2 regions of the Exiguobacterium sp. HSB13 genome follow, and region 2 is predicted to be linked to the other one. Evidence: riboswitches for the same ligand, from Rfam matches in the RefSeq annotation. Region 2 holds a riboswitch; the other holds the start of a gene.

Region 1 (5,527 bases), 430 kb from region 2:
GCAATTTTTCAAGAACTTCATTCACTTGATCAAACATTTCCATGCGTAAACACATCCTTTCGTATAGTTTCATTGTAACAGGGTTGAAAAATGTTCTCAATCTGGAAAACTTGTATACTAAAGAGGAGAGAATTGAAAAGGGGGACTTCAAGATGGAAATCACGGTTTATGGAACAGCGGTCACTTGTCCGAGTTGTGTCGGGGCACCAAGCTCGGAAGAGACGTTTAGTTGGCTACAAGCCGTCCTCGAGCGGAAATATGAGCAAGAAATGACGCTACGCTATGTCGATTTCGAGACAGCGACAGCGGATCAATGGACGGAAGCGCTAAAAGAGGATGTCTATTTTTATCCACTGATCGTGCTTGATGATGAGATGATTGACGAGGGGTACGTCAAACTGAAGACGATCACGGAAGCGATTGATGCAAAGTTAAGTCAGACGGGGTGAACGAAGAAGAGGTATCCCAAAGCTCGGGACACCTCTTTTGCTCATTTAATCTTTTTGTGTTTCCATAAGACACCGGACTTTAAGAGACGTGGGACTTTCCCCGTCAGCGCTTGCTTGCCCATGACGATCCCAAAACCGTCTGATTTCCCGAGCGATCCGAGCATCCCGCGCAGTTTGATTTCTGGCAGTTTCGGCAATTTTTTCCCTTGCCACTTCGCTTGCAAGACGTCGACGACTTGTTCTGCCTGATGTTCTGCGAGTTGACCGCTTGGCGCATACGGCAAGCTGGCACAATCGCCGATGACGAAGACGTTATCGTATTCTGGTACATGGTGATGTTCCGTCAATTTGATCCGACCACCACTGTCTGCAGCAAAGCCGAGATCACGAACGACCTTGACCGGCTGCGTACCTGCCGTCCAAATCGTCAAGTCCGACGGGTACGTATCGTCGCCGTTACGCACGTCGTCCGCTGTGACGAGCGTGACGTTCGAATTGTTGATGACTTCCACGTCATGCTCCTCGAACCATTCCTGGACGTAAGATGAGACTTTGTCGGATAAGAATGACAAGACGGATGGACCGCGGTCGAACAGACGAATCGTTAAATCCTTCCGGCTTTCATGCAGTTCACTGGCAAGTTCAACACCAGATAGACCAGCACCGACGATCGAGACGACGGACCCCGGTGACAGACCACAGATCGCTTGCTGTGTCTTGCGCGATTCTTCAAGTGTCTGGATGCTGTATGTAAACTCTTGAGCACCCGGAATGTTGTGGTATTTATCCTCGCAACCGAGGGCGATGATCAAGTCATCATAGAATAATTCTGATCCGTCCTGCAGGTGGACCGTATTCGTCTCTGGTGAGATTTTAATGACATGTCCATATTTATAAGTAAGATGTTTCCCCTCCGGAAATTCAATCCGGACATCTCGATCTGATAATGTACCTGCTGCGAGTGCGTAATATTCCGTTTTGAGTGCGTGGTACGGTAGACGGTCGACGAGCGTGACGGCAACTTCCTCGTCCTTGAATCGCTCACAAATCCGCATTCCACCATATCCTCCGCCGAGTACGACCAATTGCTTCATAACGTAAAATCCCCCTTAGTTCCCCTAAATCAGTCTGACCTTGTATAATACGACATGAGGCAGGTCGTTTCCTGCTTGAAGGAGGAAAAAAAGTGAATCCGATTATTGAATTTTGTATCAGTAACTTAGCGGCTGGTACACAGGTCGTCATGGAGCAACTCGAACGTGATCCGAACGTCGACGTCGTCGAATACGGTTGCCTCGGCTATTGCGGCATTTGTTCGCTTGATCATTTTTGTCTCGTCGATGGTGAGACCGTCGTAGGCGAGACGCCGGAAGAGTTGCTTGAAAAGATTTACCTAAAAATCGAAGAGAATGAGCTGTGAGCACGGACAGCCAAAAAATCCCCTCGTTCGTCTGAACGAAGGGATTCGTGTCCGTCAGCGGGCGCAGCTTTTCGGATCAGGCAGATTGTTGACGGCGCATCATCCATGGTCGTAGTTTCAAGAACAACGGAATGAAGAGTGCCGAGATGAACAACGCCTTGATGACGTTAAACGGTAAGATACCGGCTGTGATCGCTGTCCATTTGACAGCTGGATCCGCCATGTAGTCCATACCGAGGAACCATGCGTACGCTGGAAGGATCAAGATATAGTTGAGAATCGCAAGACCGAGTGCCATCGTGATCGTACCAGCGACGAGACCAGTTGCGAGACCTTGTGTTGATTTCTTTTTATGGTAGAACCAGCTGACAGGAAGCACGAATGCGATGCCAGCAGCGAAGTTCGCGAATTCTCCGACCGGAACACCACTTCCGCGGAAGATGTAGTATAGCACGTTCTTCAGTGCTTCGACGATGACACCTGCGACCGGTGAGAACATGATCGCTGCGACGAGAGCAGGAACATCACTGAAGTCGATCTTCAGATAGTTCGGTAAGAACGGCAGTGGAAAATTGATAAGCATAAGAACAAATGAGATTGAACCTAACATTGACAGAGTGACCATTTTTTGTGTGCGTTTCATACGAGTATTGTCTCCTTTTGCTCGTTCCTCTCGATGAAGTATTGGCATGACTGCGTCCATAAAGAAACCCCTATTGATGAGATCAACAGGGGAGAAGTCCGCATTAAATAAACCTAATCGATTGTTGCAAAAATCGATCAAATTCAAACTCATGCCGCCATCTTCTCCCATCCAGACTATACTGTCGGCTCCTGAATTACACAGAATCAGCAAATAGCGCCCTATTCGCTCGCGGGCTTCAACTCAAGAAGAGTTGTTTACCGCCGGTCGGGAATTTCACCCTGCCCTGAAGATGGAACGATTATTTTGTTGTACATACCATTTATACAACGAATTCAAGATAGTTTCAAGCAACTAGGTTTCGATTCGCTCAGAAGTTGCGTATACTAAAGAAAAGGAAGGTGATGACATGATCCATTTAACGGAGGCAGCAGCGCTACAAGTCCAGGACATGATGGCGCAGGCACCAGCAGATGAACGGAATCTTCGGATGCTCGTCCAAGGTGGTGGATGTAGTGGTCTGTCGTACGGAATGGGATTCGACCAACAGAAAGAAACGGATCTCGTTTTCGAACAGCACGGCGTGACCGTCATCGTGGACGAAAAAGATTACCCGGTCGTCAAAGGACTGGAAATCGATTATAAGCAGTCGATGCTCGGCGGCGGATTCACGATCACGAATCCGAATGCCATCGCAACATGCGGTTGCGGGACATCGTTCCGAACAGCAACAAATGCTGGGACACCGGGTGGCTGTTAATGAATCCAATCGTGGACATCGTCCACGATTTTTTTTATTGCCTTCTACAGGAGACCTGTTCCGTTGACTCGAAATATTAAGAGAGTGAATGCTACTACGAACAGGGAGGGCTTCAAGATGAGAAAAGTATTGATCTTCGGGGGAACACGCTATTTTGGACGACGCTTAGCGATTCGGTTAGCCGATTCAGGGGATGATGTGACGATCGTCACACGCGGCGAGCATACTCCACCGGTCGCGAAGGGCTTGACATTCTTCAAAGGGGACCGGACATCAAGCAGTACGATGAAGGACTTGAGCCAACAGCACTGGGATGTCATCTATGACAATATCTGTTTCACACCGTATCAAGCGAAGCTCGCGGTCGACGCGTTTGAAGGAAAAGTCGGACGCTACGTGTTGACGTCGACGATGTCTGTCTATGAAGACGGTGGTGCGAATATCACCGAGCGTGCCTATAACCCGTTTCCCGGGAAATATGATCTTGAGAAGGAACATGGATATGGCGAAGGGAAGCGCCAAGCGGAGAGTTATTTCTTCCAAAGGGCGACGTTCCCAGTCGTTGCCGTCCGTTTCCCGGTCGTTCTCGGACCCGATGACTATACGGAGCGACTTGTTTTTCATATCAAGCGGGCGCTTGACGGGCGTCCGATCGTTGCTGAAAACACATACGCAAAGATGGGTTATATCTCAAGTTACGAAGCCGCTGCCTTTCTTGAGTGGTGTGGTCGCTCGGAACTGACGGGACCGATCAATGCTGCAAGTGACGGTGTCTTATCGATTCAAGACCTATTGGATAAAATCGACCGCGTTGCGGGAACGACAAGTCAACTCGTCGCAAAAGGAGAGGATGAATCACCGCTTGCGCCAGAACGCGATTTCTATATGGATACAACAGCTGCGAAACAAGCGGGCTATCTGTTCCAACATGTCGATGACTGGCTCGATCGTTTGATTGAAGAGGAGGTGCGCAATCACCAATGATGCAGTTGATGAAACCAACTCTTGCGTGGGAGACGGAGTACCGCGCCTTTTTAGAAGACTGGCGAGAGTCGGGCGAAGCGATCGTGCCGGAAGCAGTCGGAGACACATATGAACCACTCGGCGCTTATTTTGCGGAACTCAAGGAGATGGAGACGACGGTCAGACCGGGTCTTGTCACCCATTCGACGTACTGGATGGTCGACGGGCAACGAATCGTCGGTGCGCTGAACTTCCGGCATGATTTGACGGAGAACTTGAAGTTATACGGCGGACACATCGGATACGGGATCCGACCATCTGAGCGTCAGAAAGGGTATGCGACGACTGGTCTTCGATTGGCGCTTGAAGAAGCACGACAACGTGGACTGGATCAAGTACTACTGACGTGTGGCGTTGATAATCTAGCATCACGTCGTGTCATCTTAGCGAACGGCGGACGAGAAATCGAGCCGACTGTTCGTAATGGACGCGAAACACGTCGCTTCATCATTGCGTTATGAGTATCCGTAAAGCACGTCTTGAAGATGCGTCAGCCATCGCGCACGTTCATATCGATGCCTGGCGTGAGACGTATCAAGGGATCATCCCGGCTTCGTATTTAGCACAGTTGTCGCATGCGAAACGGACGAAACAATGGGAGCAGACGTTAGTCGATGAGCACGTGTATGTTGTGGAATCAGAAGACGAAATCGTCGGATTTGCGCAAGGTGGACCGAATCGAAGTGATGCGCGTGAAGGGGAGCTCTATGCGATTTATGTCTTACAAGCGTCTCAAGGGCAGGGATTCGGGAAAGCGTTGTTTCACCAGATTGCTGATGATTTAGCGGAGTATGAGACAATGCAGGTTTCTGTCTTGCGAGATAATCCTGCGTGTCGGTTTTACGAACGATTTGGTGGTCAGGTCTTCGAAGAATCGACGATTGAGCGTGGTGGAGTGGAACTCGTACAACGGGTTTACCGGATACCTGTTAAAAGATCATCCGTATGAAATCGGACGTTTTCAACATCTTAAGTGTGATTCCATCAAAATGAGAGGTCGGGCTCCGGTATGTCATCCGGAATCCGACCTCTCATCATTTGCAGTCATTCACATATATCTCAAGAATGATTCGTTACTTTTTCGAATAGACTCGTCGAGTGTTGCGGGTGACGAGCAGATGGATCAACGAGAAGCTTCGCTTGGTTAACGGCGATCGGTGCTTCACCGAATCCTGTTGCGATCAGTTTAACGCGTCCTTCGTAAGTCGCGATATCACCACAAGCGAAGACAC
Region 2 (5,527 bases):
GCGCCACCTTCTCGTTCGATCCGTTCGAGTGCCGCATCAAGTTGCGGACCACAATCGCAACGTTTCGAACCGAAGACGTCTCCTGTCAGACATTCCGAGTGCAGCCGGACGAGCATGCCGTCGTGCGCTTCACCGGACAAGACAGCGACGTGTTCTTTATCGTCTTGTGTCGTATAGCCGATCATCCGAAAAGCTCCGAACGTCGTCGGAAGCAACACTTCCGCTTCCCGCGTCAATGGACGCTCGAGATAGGCGACGAGTGCTTCGATCGTAATCAGTTTTAAACCGTGTTCTTCCTTATAGAGAAGTAGATCATCCACCCGTGCCATCGTGCCATCTTCCTTAATAATTTCACAGATGACGGCGATCTCATCGCTGCCGGCAAGATGGGCAAGATCAACGCCCGCTTCCGTATGTCCGCGTCGTTCCCGGACACCGCCTTCTTTTGCGATCAACGGGAAGATATGACCTGGTCGTTTAAACCGTTCCGGTCCATCGGTTAGCATCCGCTGGATCGTTAGCGACCGTTCTTCAGCGCTGATACCGGTTTTCGCGTCTTCATGATCGATACTGAGTGTGAATGCCGTCCCATGTGGGTCCGTATTATTCGCTGTCATCGGAGCAAGTTCGAGTCGTTGTGCAATCCGCGGACTGACTGGTACGCAGACGAGTCCTTTTCCATGCGTGATCATGAAGTTGATGTTTTCTGGTGTCGCGTGTTCCGCGAGCATGACGAGATCGCCCTCATTCTCACGGTCCTCGTCATCACAGACGATGATCGGTCGTCCTTTTTTCAAATCTTCTATCGCTTCTTCAATCAAGTCGAATCCATTCATTACATGTCGCCTCCTAAGAATGCTGCCCAGTCCGTCTGCTTCTCGTGTTGTGTGAAATGATAGAGGTGCTTCGCCATCATGTCACATTCAATATTGACGACTGCGCCGCTTGCCAATCGATCAAACGTCGTTACTTGACGGGAGTGCGGAATCAGTGAAATCGAGATCGTTTCCGGCGTGACGCGTTGCAACGTCAGGCTCGTGCCATTGATCGCAATCGATCCTTTCGGAATACAATACTTTTGCCACGATCCGACATCAAACGTATAGACCATCGCTTCCCCGTCCGGTCGCCGACTGATCAACCGTGCCGTCCCGTCGATGTGTCCACTGACGAAATGGCCACCAAAGCGTCCGTCTGCTGGCATTGCCCGTTCAAGTTGCAGCGGACTGCCGACCCGATACGTACCGAGTGCTGTTGACCGGATCGTGTCATGGACGGCATCTGCCGTAAAACCAGTCGGGCTCATCGACGTGACGGTCAAACAAATCCCGTCGACGGCGATGCTGTCACCAATCTTCGTTCCTTCGAGCACCCGGTGCGCTTCAATTTCAAGCGCTAATCCATTCGGTCGCGGAATCTTTCGTTTTAAGGTCCCGACTTCTTCAATCAATCCGGTGAACATGTCGTCTCCTCCTTTCGGATGTACGTCAGATGGAGATCCGGTCCGACCGTCTCAACCTGGTCGATTTGAAAACGATCTTCGATATCGTGTTGACTATTCCACGCATCGCCTTCAAAAATCGATGGGGCTTGGTAGACTTCAAGCCGATCAACGAGATCCGCCTCAAGGAAAGCGGCTTGAATCGTCGGTCCACCTTCAATCAAGACACTGCGGATGTCTTGTTCGTATAAGCGTTTCAAAATCGCTTCTGGCGTCTCATATTCACCGACGAGGACCGTCACTTGATCATGACTGACCCGCGGAACACTCGTCAGCCAGTAGGTTGGATTTTTACCATCGCGGAAGACTTGCGCCGTCTCCGGGATCCGACCACGGCGGTCGACGATTACTCGAATCGGTTCGATGCCTGACGCCGCGCGTAAAGTCAGTGCCGGATCATCGATGAGGACCGTCTCACTGCCGACGAGGACTGCATCGTGGCGTCCACGGAGGGCGCGACCGTTCGCGCGTGCTTCTTCTGACGTGATCCAGCGTTGTTCACCTGTCGCTGCGATCCCGTTCATCGTCTGAGCGATTTTGACAGTCACGGTCGGACGTTTTTGTTCGATTGTCTTCCAGAATTCCGTGTAGAGAGCTTCTGCCTCATGTCGTAACAAGCCGACCTCGACTTCGAGTCCCGCGTCTTGTAGGCGTTTGATTCCTGAACCGGCGACGATCGCATGTTTGTCTTCCGTTGCGACGAAGACCCGTTTGATTCCGGCTTGTAGAATCGCTTCCGTGCATGGTGGCGTCTTGCCGTGATGATTGCACGGCTCAAGCGTCACGTAGAGATCAGCACCACGGGCGGCTTCTCCTGCCATTCGCAAGGCTTCGACTTCCGCGTGCGGACCACCGGCAAACCGATGTGCACCAAAGCCAATGATGCGTCCTTGTTTGACGATGACACAGCCGACACTTGGATTCGGACTTGTTTGTCCGTGTAACATATGTGCTAATTGCATGGCATAACTCATCATCTGTGACATCGCGTTCACTCCTTTCAAATGAAAAAAGACACCCCTTGAAAAAGGGGCATCTGTATAGAAGGGTTCACGAAATACACGGTTCGCTTCCTGCATTTTTTCATGCAGAAAGAGACCGTCTCCTGAAAACATTTTTTCAGAAAACAGCTTGAATCGCGTCGTTTCGTTCTTCTCCCATCCGGACTTTACCGTCGGCCCTGGAATCTCACCAAGTCAGCCATGATGCGTACATCATGGGTCGCGGGCTCGTCGATCGATTGATCGCATCACCGCCGGTTGGGATTTTCACCCTACCCCGAAGAACTGGATTATTGAGTTATACAACTTTAGCCTAGCATATCTTTTTCAAGAAAACAAAGCGCAAATGCTTCTGTCTTGTCTCTTTTTTGATTTCGCTCCAGTTCTGTCATCTCTCACCAATTCGTCATCGACTACATCGCAAAAACGACTGGATCACCTGATAACAGTGTGTCCAGTCGTCGTTTTCCGCTTACAAATACCCGTTCTTCCGGTCGTGGAATTCTTGAGCAATCGCCCCGCGCGTCCGTTCATCTGCAAGGACGCGAAGCGCTGTTCGAGCGAGAATTTTTGCCCCTGTGATCAATGCTTCATCCCCTGCTTCCGAACGAGCCGCTTCTTTGAACGCTTCCGTATGGGCGACGAGATCATCTGGTCCAATCTTGATATACGGATGGATTGTCGGGATGACTTGACTGATGTTACCGGCATCCGTCGAGCCAAGACCCGGGCGTTCGTCCAAGTGGACCGTTTCACCGAGCGCTTCTGCTTCTTCTTGGAACAGACGGTCGAACGCCCGGTTGAAGACGAGGTTATCGACTTCATTTTGGAAGGCGATGACGTCAAGCGTCGCCCCGGTCGCAAGTGCCGCGCCTTGGGCAACGGCTTTGACTTTTTCCGTGACGGCATTCAGTCGTTCCCGTGTCGTCGCCCGGATGAAGAAACGCGCTTTTGCGTATTCCGGGATGATGTTCGGTGCATCGCCACCATGCGTGATGATTCCGTGGATCCGGACATCGTCCGGTAACTGCTGACGTAAGGCATTGATGCCGTTGAAGAGTTGGATGACCGCGTCGAGGGCATTGATGCCTTCTTCCGGTGACGCCGCAGCATGCGCCGGACGACCCGTAAAGGCAAAGTCGAGCGGATCGACCGCAAGCGAAGAACCCGTGATCCGTGTTTGTCCGGACGGATGGACCATTAAGGCTGCATCGATCCCTTCCAGCAACTGATGTTTGACGAAACTACCTTTCGCACTACCGTTCGGTCCACCTTCTTCGGCCGGTGTTCCCAGCACGACGACACTTCCACCGACTTCATCGAGCACTTTACTAAGCGCAATCGCTGCCGCAACACTCGTCGTGCCGATGATATTATGACCGCATGCGTGCCCGATGCCTGGCAACGCATCATATTCTGCCAGAAAGGCAATCGTCGCGCCTGATCGGTCGCTCGACTTCTTCGCGAAGAATGCGGTATCGTGCCCCGCGACACCAAGTTCTACCGTAAATCCTTCAGCCGTCAGACGTTCCGCATGGAGCCGCGAAGCAAAGAATTCCTCGTTCCCGATTTCCGGTGTCGCATGAATCCGGTGACTCGTCTCAAGATACGATTCTCGTTTTTGTTCGATGTCTTGTTCAATCGTCTCTACCCATGTCGTGCGTACTGGTGTCGTCATATAGTCCACTCTCCTTTTGAATTTATTCGCCGATGTCGCTTAGTGGAACGAACGTCGGGATCGTACTACCTTTGTATTCTTTTTTGATGAAAGCCGCGACATCTTTTTGTTGGTAAAGCGACGCGATTTTTTTCAATTCTTTTTTGTTTTTGTCTTCCGTCCGTGTTGCGATGATATTGATGTATGGTTTTGCTGTCTCGTTCTCATGGACGATCGAGTCCTTGATCGGATTGAAGCCAGCGTCAACGGCAATGCCATTGTTGATGATCGATGCCGCGACGTCCGGTAAGACGCGCGGTGTTTGTCCGGCAACGATCGGGACGATTTTCAGTTTCTTCGGATTCTCGACGATCTTATCGACTGAACCGTTGCCGTCGAAGTCGTCCGGTAACTTGATCAGACCGGCTTCTTGCAGTAACAAGAGGGCGCGTCCCATGTTCGTCGCTTCGTTCGGAACGGCGATTTTTCCGCCGACCGGAATGTCTTTGACGTCCTTGTATTTATCCGAGTAGATCCCCATCGGTGCAATGACGGTCGTCGCGATCGGTGACAGCTTCAACTTGTGTTCCTTCTTGAAGGCGTTGAAGTAGGAAATCGTCTGGAAGGCATTGGCGTCGATCTCGCCCTCAGCCAGTGCCATGTTCGGCTGGACATAATCGGAGAACTTGACGAGCTCGATTTTGATGCCTTCCTTCTCTGCTTTTTTCGCGACGTAGTCCCAAACTTGGGTATCCGAACCGCTGACACCGAGTTTGATCGTCTTTTCGTCTTCTCCTGATGCTGCGCACCCGGCAAATAAAATCGTCGTTAGTGTTGCTCCAATTGCTACTGCTTTTTTCATGGCTGAATCGCTCCCTTGATTAATGTCTTCTGATTTTTCGTGCGACGATATTGCCTGTCGTCTGTAAGCCTTGAACTAAGATGACGAGAATCCCGACCGTGATGATCATGACTTTCGTGTCGAATCGTTGATAACCATAGGTGATCGCTAAGTCACCGAGACCACCGCCTCCAATCGCACCTGCCATCGCTGACGCCCCGATCAAGCCGATCGTCGCGATTGTTAAGTTCAGGATCAGTGAACCGAGTGCTTCCGGTAGGAGGAAGCGGAAAATCGTTTGAAACGGTGTCGCACCCATCGCTTCTGCTGCTTCCAGAACACCTTTATCGACTTCGAGTAACGAGCTCTCGATCAGACGCGCCATGTACGGTGCGGCGTAAAAGACGAGCGGGACGATGGCGGCTTCGGTTCCGATCGATGTCTGGACGATCAAGCGCGTCAATGGAATGATCGCGACGAGTAAAATGATGAACGGAATCGAGCGGAAAATATTGACGATACTGTTG

What was found. A riboswitch is a leader RNA that binds a small molecule or an ion and turns the genes downstream of it on or off. The one in region 2 is predicted to bind FMN.
Region 1: linked by a shared signal. The riboswitch ahead of ACZGCQ_RS09280 (ECF transporter S component) and the one ahead of ribD (bifunctional diaminohydroxyphosphoribosylaminopyrimidine deaminase/5-amino-6-(5-phosphoribosylamino)uracil reductase RibD) in region 2 are both predicted to bind FMN.

The regions. Positions count from the first base shown of each region.
Region 1 covers NZ_JBUZOM010000001.1:1,748,337-1,753,863, reverse strand. The annotation lists gene ACZGCQ_RS09300 (NifU family protein) at 1-43, opposite strand, end outside; gene ACZGCQ_RS09295 (DUF1462 family protein) at 153-449, shown strand; gene ACZGCQ_RS09290 (NAD(P)/FAD-dependent oxidoreductase) at 491-1,543, opposite strand; gene ACZGCQ_RS09285 (YuzB family protein) at 1,636-1,869, shown strand; gene ACZGCQ_RS09280 (ECF transporter S component) at 1,946-2,512, opposite strand; FMN riboswitch at 2,668-2,810, opposite strand; gene ACZGCQ_RS09275 (HesB/IscA family protein) at 2,922-3,272, shown strand; gene ACZGCQ_RS09270 (NAD-dependent epimerase/dehydratase family protein) at 3,390-4,256, shown strand; gene ACZGCQ_RS09265 (GNAT family N-acetyltransferase) at 4,253-4,756, shown strand; gene ACZGCQ_RS09260 (N-acetyltransferase family protein) at 4,753-5,244, shown strand; gene ACZGCQ_RS09255 (NAD(P)/FAD-dependent oxidoreductase) at 5,355-5,527, opposite strand, start outside.
Region 2 covers NZ_JBUZOM010000001.1:2,177,079-2,182,605, forward strand. The annotation lists gene ribA (GTP cyclohydrolase II) at 1-836, opposite strand, end outside; gene ribE (riboflavin synthase) at 836-1,462, opposite strand; gene ribD (bifunctional diaminohydroxyphosphoribosylaminopyrimidine deaminase/5-amino-6-(5-phosphoribosylamino)uracil reductase RibD) at 1,447-2,487, opposite strand; FMN riboswitch at 2,647-2,791, opposite strand; gene ACZGCQ_RS11350 (M20 family metallopeptidase) at 2,975-4,180, opposite strand; gene ACZGCQ_RS11355 (MetQ/NlpA family ABC transporter substrate-binding protein) at 4,203-5,021, opposite strand; gene ACZGCQ_RS11360 (methionine ABC transporter permease) at 5,041-5,527, opposite strand, start outside.